Regions from separate parts of the Cedecea selenatireducens genome, predicted to be linked through region 4. Evidence: predicted binding sites of a transcription regulator. Region 4 holds the regulator's gene; each other region holds the start of a gene.

Region 1 (3,170 bases), on a different contig from region 4:
GTGCCGGCAGACGCGCTTGAAGCTGGCGACTATGATCGCATCACTAAGCTTGCCCGCGAAGCCGTGGAAGGCGCTAAGCTGTAAGCCATAAAAAAGCCCCGTGTTTAGCGGGGCTCAATGATTAAATCGCTCTCACCTGGGGGCGATTTTTTTTTAGCCTTCTACCTTCACCTGCGCGGCAGATGCCACGGCGCGGGCGATAGCTTCATCGACGTTGTTCCCGGTTGCCAGCGCCACGCCCATACGGCGTTTACCGGCGATTTCCGGCTTGCCAAACAGGCGAACCTGTAAACCCCCGCCCAGCGCAGCGCCCACGTTGCTGAACTTAACGTTGTCGCTATGCAGTTCGGGCAGGATCACCGCCGACGCAGCCGGACTATACTGGCGAATCTCTCCGACGGGCAGGCCGAGGAAGGCGCGAACGTGCAGGGCAAACTCAGAGAGATCCTGCGAAATCAGCGTCACCATGCCGGTATCGTGCGGGCGAGGGGAGACTTCGCTGAAAATCACCTCATCACCGCAAACGAACAGCTCAACGCCAAACAGACCGTGGCCGCCCAGCGCGGTGACCACTTTCTCCGCAATCTCTTTCGATCTTGCCAGCGCGATATCGCTCATCTGCTGTGGCTGCCATGACTCGCGGTAGTCGCCCTCTTCCTGTCGATGGCCAATTGGCGCGCAGAAATGCACGCCGTCGACGGCGCTGATGGTCAGCAGGGTGATTTCAAAATCAAAATTGACCACGCCTTCAACGATCACGCGGCCTTTACCGGCGCGCCCGCCAAGCTGCGCGTACTCCCATGCTTTCGCCAACTGGTCGGCGGTGCGAATAAAGCTTTGGCCTTTACCGGATGAACTCATCACCGGTTTGACAATACAAGGCAGGCCAATCTCCTGGACGGCCTGCTGGAAAGCCTCTTCGCTATCGGCAAAGCGGTAGGAGGAGGTTGGCAGCTGAAGCTCTTCTGCGGCCAGGCGGCGAATACCTTCGCGGTTCATGGTCAGCTTAGTCGCACGAGCGCAGGGCACCACGCGCTGACCCTGCGCTTCAAGTTCCAGCAGGGCATCGGTGGCAATGGCTTCAATTTCAGGAACGATAAAGTCGGGCATTTCGGCGGCGACGAGCGCTTTTAATGCAGCGGCATCCAGCATATTGATGACATGGCTGCGGTGCGCAACGTGCATCGCAGGGGCATTCGCATAGCGGTCAACGGCGATAACCTCAACCCCGAGACGCTGACATTCAATGGCCACTTCTTTACCCAATTCACCGGAACCCAGCAGCATAACTCGCGTAGCTGCCGGGCGCAGAGCTGTTCCCAACGTTGACATGTGATTTAGCCTTAACAAAGAAAAAGACCGCGGCAGTATAAACGAAAACGTTTGCGTTGGCAGCGGCTTTACGGCTTGTGTGATAAAATGATTGGCGATATACTGGATAAATAAACAGGTGAAACGGAGCTGCAAAATGGCGGTCGAGATTAAATACGTGGTGGTGAGAGAGGGACAAGAAAAAATGGCCTTTGCCAGTAAAAAGGACGCTGACGCTTACGACAAAATGCTGGATCTGGCCGAAGTGCTTGGCGAATGGCTGCAGCAAAGCCCGCTTACGCTTGAGGAAGGACAAAGCGATACCCTGGCAATGTGGATGGCGGAAAACAAGGATCTGCTGGCGGGCGTGCTGAAAAACGGCAAGCTACCGGAGCCACAGTTAAATCCGGCTGAGCCTGAAACAGAAGCTACTGAGGCTGAGCAAGCGCCGGCTGCGGAAGATAACGTCAGCGAACACCCTGGACGTAAACGGACTAAAGCAGCGTAATTTTTGCTGCATGCGCCGGGCCGCCGGCGCTATTCTTTTCCCATCTTTAGCGCTGACCGACGTTTCTTGACGTCCCGTGACCTACTCTCGACGAGTTAAGCCAACAAAAGGTACCCGTCATGAATAACTGGTTACAGCAGCTTCAGTCTTTACTGGGGCAATCTACCTCCTCCCAACACTCTTCGCAGCCTGCGGCCGGTGCTGGCCCGGAAGGGCTTAGCAAGCTTCTGGTGCCGGGGGCGCTGGGCGGATTAGCCGGGTTACTGCTGGCAAGCAAATCCTCGCGCAAACTGCTAACTAAATACGGCACCAGCGCCTTATTGGTTGGCGGCGGGGCCGTCGCCGGTAGCGTGCTATGGAACAAATACAAAGAGCGGGTTCGCCAGAATCAGCCTGCTACTGCGGCTTATAGCGAGCCGCACTCGTCGGTTGATGTTCGAACTGAACGGCTGATCACGGCTTTGGTCTTTGCCGCCAAAAGCGACGGCCATATTGACGCGAAGGAGCGTCAGTTTATCGAACAGCAGCTGCGTGAAGTGGGCATCGAGGGTGAAGGCAAAGCGCTGGTCGAGCGGGCCATCGACAGGCCTTTAGATCCACAGCTGCTTGCTCAGGGCGTTAGAAACGAGGAAGAGGCGCTGGAGATTTATTACCTGAGCTGCACCGCCATCGATATCGATCACTTTATGGAGCGCAGCTATCTGAGCGCGTTGGGTGATGCGTTAAACATTCCTCAGGATGTCCGGGCAGGCATCGAGCAGGATCTTCAGCAGCAAAAACAGGCGCTCCCGGTTTAATCCCTCTGATTCCCAATCTGCCGGGTTCTGCCCGGCTTTTTCTTTTAATCCTTCAGGTTCCGCTTGCAAGCTCGGCTGAATTTGCCACCCTTACGGGGTGTTAAACGGAAAATGTTGAAAGTGATGCCACCCAAAGCCAAAAAAATTCCTCACGCTATGACGCTTCATGGCGATACCCGCCTGGATAACTACTATTGGCTACGTGATGATGACCGTGCCGATCCCGAAGTCCTGGCGTACCTCGAACTGGAAAACGACTACGGCAAAAAAATCATGGAGAGCCAGCGAGCCCTGCAGGATCAATTGCTCAAAGAGATGATCGCTCGTGTTCCACCTCACGATGTTTCTGCGCCCTATGTGAAAAACGGCTTCCGCTACCGTCAGGTTTACGAGAAGGGAAATGAGTACGCGATTTATCAACGGCAGTCTGCGGTTCGCGAAGAGTGGGAGGGCTGGGAAGTTCTGCTGGATGCCAACCAGCGCGCCGCCCACAGCGAGTTCTACACCATGGGCGGGCTTGCTATCACGCCGGATAATACCGTTATGGCGCTGGC
Region 2 (3,170 bases), on a different contig from region 4:
CGTGGGTGCGGTGATGTTCGTGCTGTGCGCAGCGCTTAACGCCTGGCTGCTTCCTGCCTATAAGCTTTCGACCATCCGCACGCCAATGCGTGAAGGCATGGGGCGCGTATTCCGCGACAAACGCTTTATTACCTATGTGCTGACGCTAACCGGCTATTACATGCTTGCGGTGCAGGTCATGCTAATGCTGCCGCTGATGGTGAACGATATAGCCGGTACCGCATCGGCGGTGAAATGGATGTACGCCATTGAAGCGGCGCTTTCGCTGACGCTGCTCTACCCTATCGCCCGCTGGAGCGAAAAGCGCTTCCGCCTTGAGCAACGCCTGATGGCCGGGCTGGTTTTGATGACGGTCAGCCTGATGCCTATTGGCCTTACCTCGAGCTTACAGCAGCTTTTTGCCCTGATTTGTACCTTCTATATCGGCTCGATTATTGCCGAGCCCGCCAGGGAAACGCTGAGCGCCTCGCTGGCCGATGCCCGCGCGCGAGGCAGCTATATGGGGTTCAGCCGTTTAGGGCTGTCGCTGGGCGGCGCGCTGGGCTATACCGGCGGCGGCTGGCTGTTTGATGCGGGGAAAGCGCTGCAGCAGCCGGAGCTGCCCTGGGCGATGCTCGGGATTATCGGCTGTATTACCCTTGCCGCGCTCTGGTGGCAGTTCAGCCTCAAACCGGTTGAACCGACGATGTTCGAGCCCGGTGGCCAGGGGTAAATCCCCCCTTTCATCTTTTTCCTGTAGCCGCTAACGCCGGGCCGCATTATGCTGATTAACGCAAGGCACGGCATTGGAGCCGCTATTTTGAGGAAGCCTATGAAGAAGATTGTTTTTGCCGCAGCATTGATGCTTAGCGGCCTGCTGTCAGGATGCAACCAGTTAACGCAGTACAGCGTGAGTGAACAGGAGATCAACCAGTCGCTGGAAAAACACAATAACTTCGCAAAAAACATTGGCCTGCCCGGCGTGGCAGATGCCCACGTAGTGTTAACCAACTTAGTCAGCCAGATTGGGCGGGAAGAGCCGAATAAAGTCACCCTGACCGGCGACGCCAATCTGGACATGACGTCGCTGTTTGGCAATCAGAAAGCCACCCTGAAGCTGAAGCTGAAAGCGCTGCCGGTGTTCAATAAAGAACAAGGCGCTATCTACCTGCAGGAAATGGAAGTGGTGGATGCTCAGGTTGAGCCGCAAAAAATGCAAACCGTGCTGCAAACCATCGTGCCTTACCTGAATCAGTCTCTGCGCAGCTACTTCAATCAGCAACCGGCCTATGTCCTGAGTGAAGATCGCAGCAAAGGCGAGTCACTGGCGAAGAAATATGCCAAAGGCATTGAAGTGAAGCCCGGTGAAATAATCATTCCTTTAACGGACTGATAGCCTCCCTCTCAGGGCAGTTTTCTGCTCTGAGAGTTTTGTACAACATAAGTGGTGCAAACGATAACGTTTCCCCTTATCCTTAGTGCCCGGCATAAAACCAGCCCTTGATGACTGATTTTCCCTCTCACGCCGGAGCACATTCATGACCGCATTACCTCAGGTATTAAAAATCCGCCGCCCAGATGACTGGCATATCCACCTTCGCGATGGTGATATGCTGAAAACCGTGGTGCCTTACACCAGCCAGACGTATGCCCGCGCGATTGTGATGCCCAATCTTGCGCCTCCTGTTACCAGCGTGGAAGCGGCGGTCGCTTACCGTCAGCGCATTCTTGATGCCGTTCCGGCCGGTCAAAACTTCGAACCCCTGATGACCTGCTACCTGACCGACACGCTCGACCCTAACGAAATTGAGCGCGGTTTTAATGAAGGCGTGTTTACCGCCGCCAAGCTTTATCCGGCCAATGCCACCACCAACTCAGCTCACGGCGTCACCAGTACTGCCGCTATCATGCCGGTGCTTGAACGCATGCAAAAAATTGGCATGCCGCTGCTGGTGCACGGCGAAGTCACCCATGCTGACATCGATATTTTCGATCGCGAAGCGCGTTTTATCGAAACCGTCATGGAGCCATTGCGCCGCCAGCTGCCGGAACTGAAGGTCGTGTTCGAACACATCACCACCAAAGATGCGGCCCAGTATGTGAAGGAAGGCAACTCGCTGATTGGGGCGACCATCACGCCTCAGCACCTGATGTTTAACCGCAACCACATGCTGGTGGGCGGCATCCGGCCACACCTTTACTGCCTGCCAATTCTGAAGCGTAGCGTTCACCAGGATGCCCTGCGCGAGCTGGTTGCCAGCGGCTGTGATCGCGTATTCCTCGGCACCGACTCCGCGCCGCACTCGCGCCATCGCAAAGAGACAAGCTGCGGCTGCGCAGGCTGCTTTAACGCGCCGTCCGCGCTGGGCGCCTATGCCACGGTGTTTGAAGAAATGAATGCGCTGCAGCACTTCGAGGCTTTCACCTCGCTGAACGGCCCACGTTTCTACGGCCTGCCGGTGAATGAAGACAGTATCGAGCTGGTACGCATTGCCGAGAAAATGCCGGAGCTGATTGAAGCCGGTGACGACAGCATCGTCCCGTTCCTCGCCGGAGAGGACGTCACCTGGTCGGTTAAAGGCTAAATTTTTCAACGCCCCCTGTTGCTTACTGGAAATTTAACCTGTATAAATATCCAGTATATTGTACAGGGGGTCGTTATGCGTATTGAAGTGACTATAGCCAAAACCACACCGTTGCCAGCCGGGGCTATCGACGCCCTTGCCAATGAGCTTTCCCGCCGTATCAATCAGCATTTCCCGGACACCAGCAGCGAAGTTCAGGTGCGTTATGCCTCCGGCAACAACCTGTCCGTGCTGGGCGGTGCCAAAGAAGATAAAACGCGAATCAGCGAGATCCTCCAGGAAACCTGGGAAAGCGCTGACGATTGGTTTTCTGCCGACTAATACCCTCAATTATGTTGGTACTTTTTTGCCGGGTGTCGCCATCCGGTTTTTTTATTTCCGTTCTTTCTTCTGATTATTTTTTACCCTTCCAGGCACAAATCTCGCCTCTTCTTTCTATAAACTCAGCATGGCCTGTCGATTTATTGTTCATTTTTCCTAAATGATGCGGAAAAAGTGTTACCAGGTAATTATTTCGCCCCCCGGTAAGCCGTATTATTGATATACTTAACTCGCTTCACGATAAATCACGCATGAACCTCGCTAGCCGTTGTCTTTAAACACGAA
Region 3 (3,170 bases), on a different contig from region 4:
AGGTTGCCTGGGGCGAAAACGAAGCGTTTCTGACCCTCAAAGACGGCGCGATGCTGACCGCAAGGCTGGTCGTCGGCGCCGATGGCGCAAACTCCTGGCTGCGCGATAAAGCAGATATTCCGCTGACGTTCTGGGACTACAATCACCACGCGCTGGTGGCAACGATTCGTACCGCCGAACCGCATCAGGCTGTCGCCAGGCAGGCGTTCCACGGAGAAGGTATTCTGGCGTTTCTGCCGCTCTCTGACCCGCATCTGTGCTCGATTGTCTGGTCGCTGCCGCCGGAGGAAGCGGCGCGTATGCAGCAGGTGGACGATGAAGCCTTTAATCAGGCGCTTTCCGTAGCCTTTAATATGCGCCTCGGCCTGTGTACCGTGGAAAGCGAGCGCCGCGTCTTCCCGCTGACGGGGCGTTATGCCCGCAGCTTTGCCGGTCATCGCCTGGCGCTGGTGGGCGATGCCGCCCATACCATTCATCCGCTGGCCGGGCAGGGCGTCAACCTGGGCTTTATGGATGCCGCAGAATTGATTGCCGAAATCCGTCGCCTGAATCTTGAGGGCAAAGACTTCGGGCAGCATCTTTATCTGCGCCGCTATGAACGCAGCCGCAAGCACAGTGCGGCGGTCATGCTTGCCAGCATGCAGGGGTTCCGCGACCTGTTTGCCGGCAGCAACCCGGCGAAAAAGCTGCTGCGGGATATCGGCCTGAAGCTGGCCGACACGCTGCCGGGCGTGAAGCCCCAACTGATCCGTCAGGCGATGGGGCTGCAAGACCTGCCGTCCTGGCTACGTTGAATCTCTAAGTGATAACCCCGTCACATTTCCCTTCCCGATGACCGGGAAGGGCACCTTCGCCCTCGTTTGAAATATTCTAATCTCAGGACAAATCTCGGATTACATTTTCTAATCTTACAATTTTAGCGATGTAGTTAATTTGTTTCTGAAATGGTCGTAAATGTTAGCTAGTGCTAAATTCGACATTAAATACCTGCTGTTAATGTGGGGCGCATCGCATTTTTTCAGTGAATTACTCTGCACACTTCCTCTCCCATTTTGGTCATAAGCTAATGCAATGACCGTTTTCCGCTTATGGTTTACGCCCCCGTTCGGTGGTAAGTTCAGGTCAAAGGTAACGTTTGCGTCGCTATCGGGGAACGGTGGCGGTGCCGGGTTTCGTCTGACGGTTGGCAAAGCCAAATCCGCTTTGCAACCAGATGGTTAAAGAGGAAAAGATGACTCAACAGACCCCCTTATTTGAACAGCACACGCTTTGTGGCGCCCGCATGGTTGATTTCCACGGCTGGATGATGCCGCTGCACTACGGCTCACAAATTGATGAACACCACGCGGTACGCACCGACGCCGGTATGTTCGACGTTTCCCACATGACCATCGTCGACCTGCAGGGCAGCCGTACCCGCGAATTCCTGCGTTATTTGGTCGCCAATGACGTCGCCAAACTGACTCAGCCAGGCAAAGCGCTTTACACCGCCATGCTTAATGCTTCCGGCGGCGTAATTGATGACCTGATTATCTACTTCTTCACCGAAGACAGCTTCCGCCTCGTTGTTAACTCCGCCACCCGTGAAAAAGACCTTGCCTGGATTAACCAGCATGCTGAGACGTATGGCGTGTCCGTTACCGTGCGCGATGACCTGTCGCTGATTGCCGTTCAGGGCCCGAACGCGAAGGCTAAAGCCGCCACGCTGTTTAGCGAAGAACAACGTAAAGCCGTTGAAGGCATGAAGCCGTTCTTTGGCGTGCAGTCCGGCGATTTGTTCATCGCCACGACCGGCTACACCGGCGAAGCGGGCTATGAAATTGCGATGCCTAACGAAAAGGCCGCAGAGTTCTGGGCGCAGTTGGTTGAGGCCGGCGTTAAGCCTTGCGGGCTGGGCGCTCGCGACACGCTGCGACTTGAAGCGGGTATGAACCTCTACGGCCAGGATATGGACGAAGGTGTTTCTCCGCTGGCTGCCAATATGGGCTGGACTATCGCCTGGCAGCCGGAAGATCGTGATTTCATCGGCCGTGAAGCGCTGGAAGCGCAGCGCGCCAGCGGCACTGAGCAGCTGGTTGGCTTGATCATGACCGAAAAAGGCGTATTACGTAATGAGCTGCCGGTACGGTTTACCGACGCGCAGGGCAATATCCATGAAGGGGCGATCACCAGCGGCACCTTCTCGCCTACGCTCGGTTATAGCATTGCGCTGGCCCGCGTACCGGCCGGCATCGGTGAAACGGCGATTGTGCAGATCCGCAACCGCGAAATGCCGGTCAAAGTCACCAAACCTATTTTTGTTCGCGCCGGTAAGCCGGTTGCGCTTTAAATTTTGAAATCAGGTATCAGGAGAAAACAATGAGCAATGTGCCGAACGAACTGAAATACAGCAAAGAGCACGAATGGCTGCGTAAAGAAGCTGACGGCAGCTACACCGTGGGCATCACCGAACACGCGCAGGAACTGCTGGGCGACATGGTGTTTGTGGACCTGCCTGAAGTGGGTGCCACCGTTTCTGCCGGCGATGATTGTGCCGTTGCCGAATCCGTGAAAGCGGCTTCTGACATCTACGCCCCAATCAGCGGTGAAATCGTCGCGGTTAACGACGCGCTGAGCGACAGCCCGGAGCTGGTCAACAGCGAGCCTTACGGAGAAGGCTGGATCTTCAAAATTAAAGCCAGCGACGAAGCACAGGTTGCCGCGCTGCTGGATGCTTCTGCCTATGAAGCGCTGTTAGAAGACGAGTAATTTTTAAACCCCTCTCCCCGGCGAGAGGGGAAAACATTTCAGGAATCACCGCTCATGACCCAGTCTTTACGTCAGTTAGAGAATCACGAAGCGTTTATCGACCGTCACATTGGCCCGAACGCGCAGCAGCAGCAAGAAATGCTGGACACCGTCGGGGCGAAGACGCTCAACGACCTGATCACCAGCATCGTTCCGCAGGACATTCAGCTTGCCGAGCCGCCTCAGATTGGCGCCGCTGCGACCGAATTTGCCGCGCTGGCTGAATTAAAAGCCATCGCCAGCCGCAATAAACGCTTCAAAACTTACATTGGCATGGGTTACACCGCGGTACAAACGCCGCCGGTGATTCTGCGTAACATGCTGGAAAACCCGGGCTGGTACACCGCCTACACGCCTTATCAGCCGGAAGTTTCCCAGGGCCG
Region 4 (3,170 bases):
TCATTTCGCTTTTTCGCACTCCCGTAATTTGTTAACCTTATATCCACACAAAATGTAGTTATATTGTGAAGCAAAATAACAAGGAGTGAAGCAATGTCGTTCGAACTACCCGCCCTGCCCTATGCCAAAGATGCGCTGGCCCCGCATATCTCAGCCGAAACCCTCGAGTACCATTACGGCAAGCATCATCAGACCTACGTCACTAACCTGAACAACCTCGTCAAAGGCAGCCCGTTTGAAGGGAAATCGCTGGAAGAGATCGTGCAAGAGTCTGACGGCGGTATTTTCAATAATGCCGCTCAGGTCTGGAACCATACGTTCTACTGGCACTGCCTGGCACCAAACGCCGGGGGAGAACCTGGCGGAGAAGTGTTGGCCGCCATCAATAACGCGTTTGGCAGCGTGGAAGCATTTAAAAAACAGTTCACCGAAGCGGCCATCAAAAACTTCGGCTCCGGCTGGACCTGGCTTGTGAAGAACAGCGACGGCAGCCTGGCTATCGTCTCGACTTCTAACGCAGGAACTCCGCTCACAACCGGGGCAAAACCGCTGTTGACAGTGGACGTCTGGGAACACGCTTACTACATCGACTACCGCAACGCGCGCCCGGTTTATCTGGACCACTTCTGGGCGCTGGTTAACTGGAACTTTGTTGCGCAAAACCTGGCAGGCTGATTTTCAGTGATGTTTGACCTGTATTAAGGGCCGCTTTTTGCGGCCCTTATTAAATCAGTGCAGTACGGCGGTTAACGCCCCGGCAACAATCAGACTCAGTACGATAACCGTAGTCACTACGGAAAACTTCAGATCGGTACTCATCGTAAGCTCCTTTTATTTCCCTACAAAGCGTAAGTGGGATGATTTTCCCACAATTAACGATAAAAATCCTGCTGGTTTTGCACAGATATCGGTTTTCCCTCTTCCACTTTGCCCCGGGATAAGCCAAAATCCTTCGCTAATTTACCGCGTATCGCCCGGCAACGCCCTCCTCCCGCTGTATGTCGCATCCCCGACAGGCCTGCAACCAACGTGTTGCCCCAGGAGTTAGCGAAGGCAAACGTTTAACACATGAGTTATCAGGAGTTTACGATATGGTCTGGAGTGACATCTAATGGCAACCATTAAGGACGTAGCGAAGCGCGCAAACGTTTCCACTACCACTGTGTCACATGTCATTAACAAGACCCGTTTTGTGGCGGAAGAGACGCGCAACGCCGTCTGGGCAGCTATCAAAGAGCTGCACTATTCGCCGAGCGCCGTGGCGCGCAGCCTGAAGGTCAACCACACCAAATCGATTGGCCTGCTCGCTACCTCCAGCGAAGCGCCCTATTTTGCTGAAATTATCGAGTCGGTTGAGAACAGCTGCTTCGCCAAAGGCTACACCCTGATCCTCGGCAACGCGCACAACAACTTTGAGAAGCAGCAAGCCTACCTGTCGATGATGGCGCAAAAACGCGTCGATGGCCTGCTGGTCATGTGCTCCGAATATCCACAGACCCTGCTCTCTACGCTGGAAGAGTACCGTCATATTCCTATGGTGGTGATGGACTGGGGCGAAGCCCGCGCCGATTTTACCGACTCCGTGGTCGATAACGCCTTCCACGGCGGTTATCTCGCAGGCCGTTACCTGATTGAGCGCGGACACCGCGACATCGGTGCGATCCCGGGCCAGCTGGAGCGTAACACCGGCGGTGGTCGTCACGCTGGCTTCCTGAAAGCGCTTGAAGAAGCCAATATCAAAGTGCCGGAAAATTGGGTGGTTCAGGGCGACTTCGAGCCGGAATCTGGCTATCGCGCCATGCAGCAGCTGCTTAATCAACCGCATCGTCCTACTGCGGTCTTCTGCGGCGGCGATATTATGGCAATGGGTGCGATTTGCGCAGCGGATGAGATGGGGCTGCGCGTGCCGCAGGATATCTCGATTATCGGCTACGATAACGTGCGCAACGCCCGCTATTTCTCTCCGGCGCTGACCACAATCCATCAGCCAAAAGAACGCCTCGGTGAAACGGCCTTTAACATGCTGCTCGACCGCATTATCAACAAACGGGAAGAGTCGCAGACCATAGAAGTCCATCCGCGCCTCATCGAACGCCGCTCGGTGGCCGACGGCCCGTTCCGCGATTACCGCCGCTAAGCCTCTTCAGGAGCCCGGGATTCGTTCCCCGGCTCCTGGAGCCATTCCTGATTCATCGTCTCACTGTCCCCTAAATAGTCCAGCAGCCAGCTCAACGCAGGCGAGGCGTCATCCTGCCGCCACGTCAGGCAACAGGCCGCATCCGGGAACGGGTTCTCCAGCCTCAACTCTTTCCAGTCGCCACGTTCGAGCCACGGTTTCGCAATGTGCGTGGGCACCATGCCAATGCATAATCCTGCCGTCAGGCAATCGGCGCCCGACGCCCAGTCCGGCACCACCACGCGGCGCTGGTTGTCCAGAAGCCAGGTAATGCGCTTGGGCAACGAGCGGGACGTGTCCTCCAGCACCAGCGACGGCCAGGGCCGAATTTCATCATCAAGGATGATCTCCTCGTGTTGCGCAAGCGGATGGTCTGCCGCCACCACGCAGCGCCAGCTCAGTGCGCCCATGTCCCGAAACGCGTAGCGCCCTCCGACGGGGATCGCCTGCGTTGCGCCTATCGCCGCCTCAACGCGCCCGTCCGCCAGCGCATCCCACACGCCGTTGAAAACCTCCTGAAACACCCTCAGCTCGATGTCCGGGAAATGGCGATAAAAATCGAGCACCAGTTGGCGAGTACGCTCCGGCTTCACGATATTATCTACCGCGATGGAGAGATGCCCGCGCCAGCCGTTGGCTATCTGCTGGCACTGCTGGCGCGTTGCCATCATTTTTTTGATAACAGAACGCCCTTCTTTAAGAAAGAAAGCCCCAGCGGCGGTCAGCTCAACGTCCCGATGACGTCGTTCAAACAGCGGTACGGCCAGCCACTCTTCAAGTTGGCGCACGGTATAGCTGATGGCAGAAGGCACACGATGCAACTCCTGCGCTGCCCCGCTGAAACTGCCGTTGCGCGCTACGGCATCCACGACTTCGAGAGAATATTCAGACCACATGTTTTTTGCCTGCAAAAAATTTGAATGCAACGCGCAAATATTAGCGTTTCACAAGCGGTTTTGCACTCCGTAGACTCCTGCCCCGTTAACCTGCTATC

Evidence for each region. Region 4 encodes PurR, which represses purine synthesis genes. Its sites were predicted from a motif close to CANGCAAACGTTTGCNTG; they were not measured.
Region 1: the regulator PurR is predicted to act here: its motif matches at 1,373-1,390, upstream of purT (formate-dependent phosphoribosylglycinamide formyltransferase).
Region 2: the regulator PurR is predicted to act here: its motif matches at 1,432-1,449, upstream of pyrC (dihydroorotase).
Region 3: the regulator PurR is predicted to act here: its motif matches at 1,125-1,142, upstream of gcvT (glycine cleavage system aminomethyltransferase GcvT).

Annotation. Positions count from the first base shown of each region.
Region 1 is NZ_JBHIKW010000001.1:250,078-253,247, reverse strand. It holds gene kdgA (bifunctional 4-hydroxy-2-oxoglutarate aldolase/2-dehydro-3-deoxy-phosphogluconate aldolase) at 1-84, shown strand, start outside; gene purT (formate-dependent phosphoribosylglycinamide formyltransferase) at 154-1,332, opposite strand; gene ACE38U_RS01185 (YebG family protein) at 1,469-1,819, shown strand; gene ACE38U_RS01180 (tellurite resistance TerB family protein) at 1,939-2,616, shown strand; gene ptrB (oligopeptidase B) at 2,740-3,170, shown strand, end outside.
Region 2 is NZ_JBHIKW010000006.1:206,383-209,552, reverse strand. It holds gene mdtH (multidrug efflux MFS transporter MdtH) at 1-712, shown strand, start outside; gene ACE38U_RS12330 (lipoprotein) at 812-1,372, shown strand; gene pyrC (dihydroorotase) at 1,518-2,564, shown strand; gene dinI (DNA damage-inducible protein I) at 2,640-2,885, shown strand.
Region 3 is NZ_JBHIKW010000005.1:321,100-324,269, forward strand. It holds gene ubiI (FAD-dependent 2-octaprenylphenol hydroxylase) at 1-794, shown strand, start outside; gene gcvT (glycine cleavage system aminomethyltransferase GcvT) at 1,232-2,329, shown strand; gene gcvH (glycine cleavage system protein GcvH) at 2,359-2,748, shown strand; gene gcvP (aminomethyl-transferring glycine dehydrogenase) at 2,803-3,170, shown strand, end outside.
Region 4 is NZ_JBHIKW010000011.1:127,769-130,938, reverse strand. It holds gene sodB (superoxide dismutase [Fe]) at 94-675, shown strand; gene cydH (cytochrome bd-I oxidase subunit CydH) at 730-819, opposite strand; gene purR (HTH-type transcriptional repressor PurR) at 1,112-2,137, shown strand; gene punR (DNA-binding transcriptional activator PunR) at 2,134-3,072, opposite strand.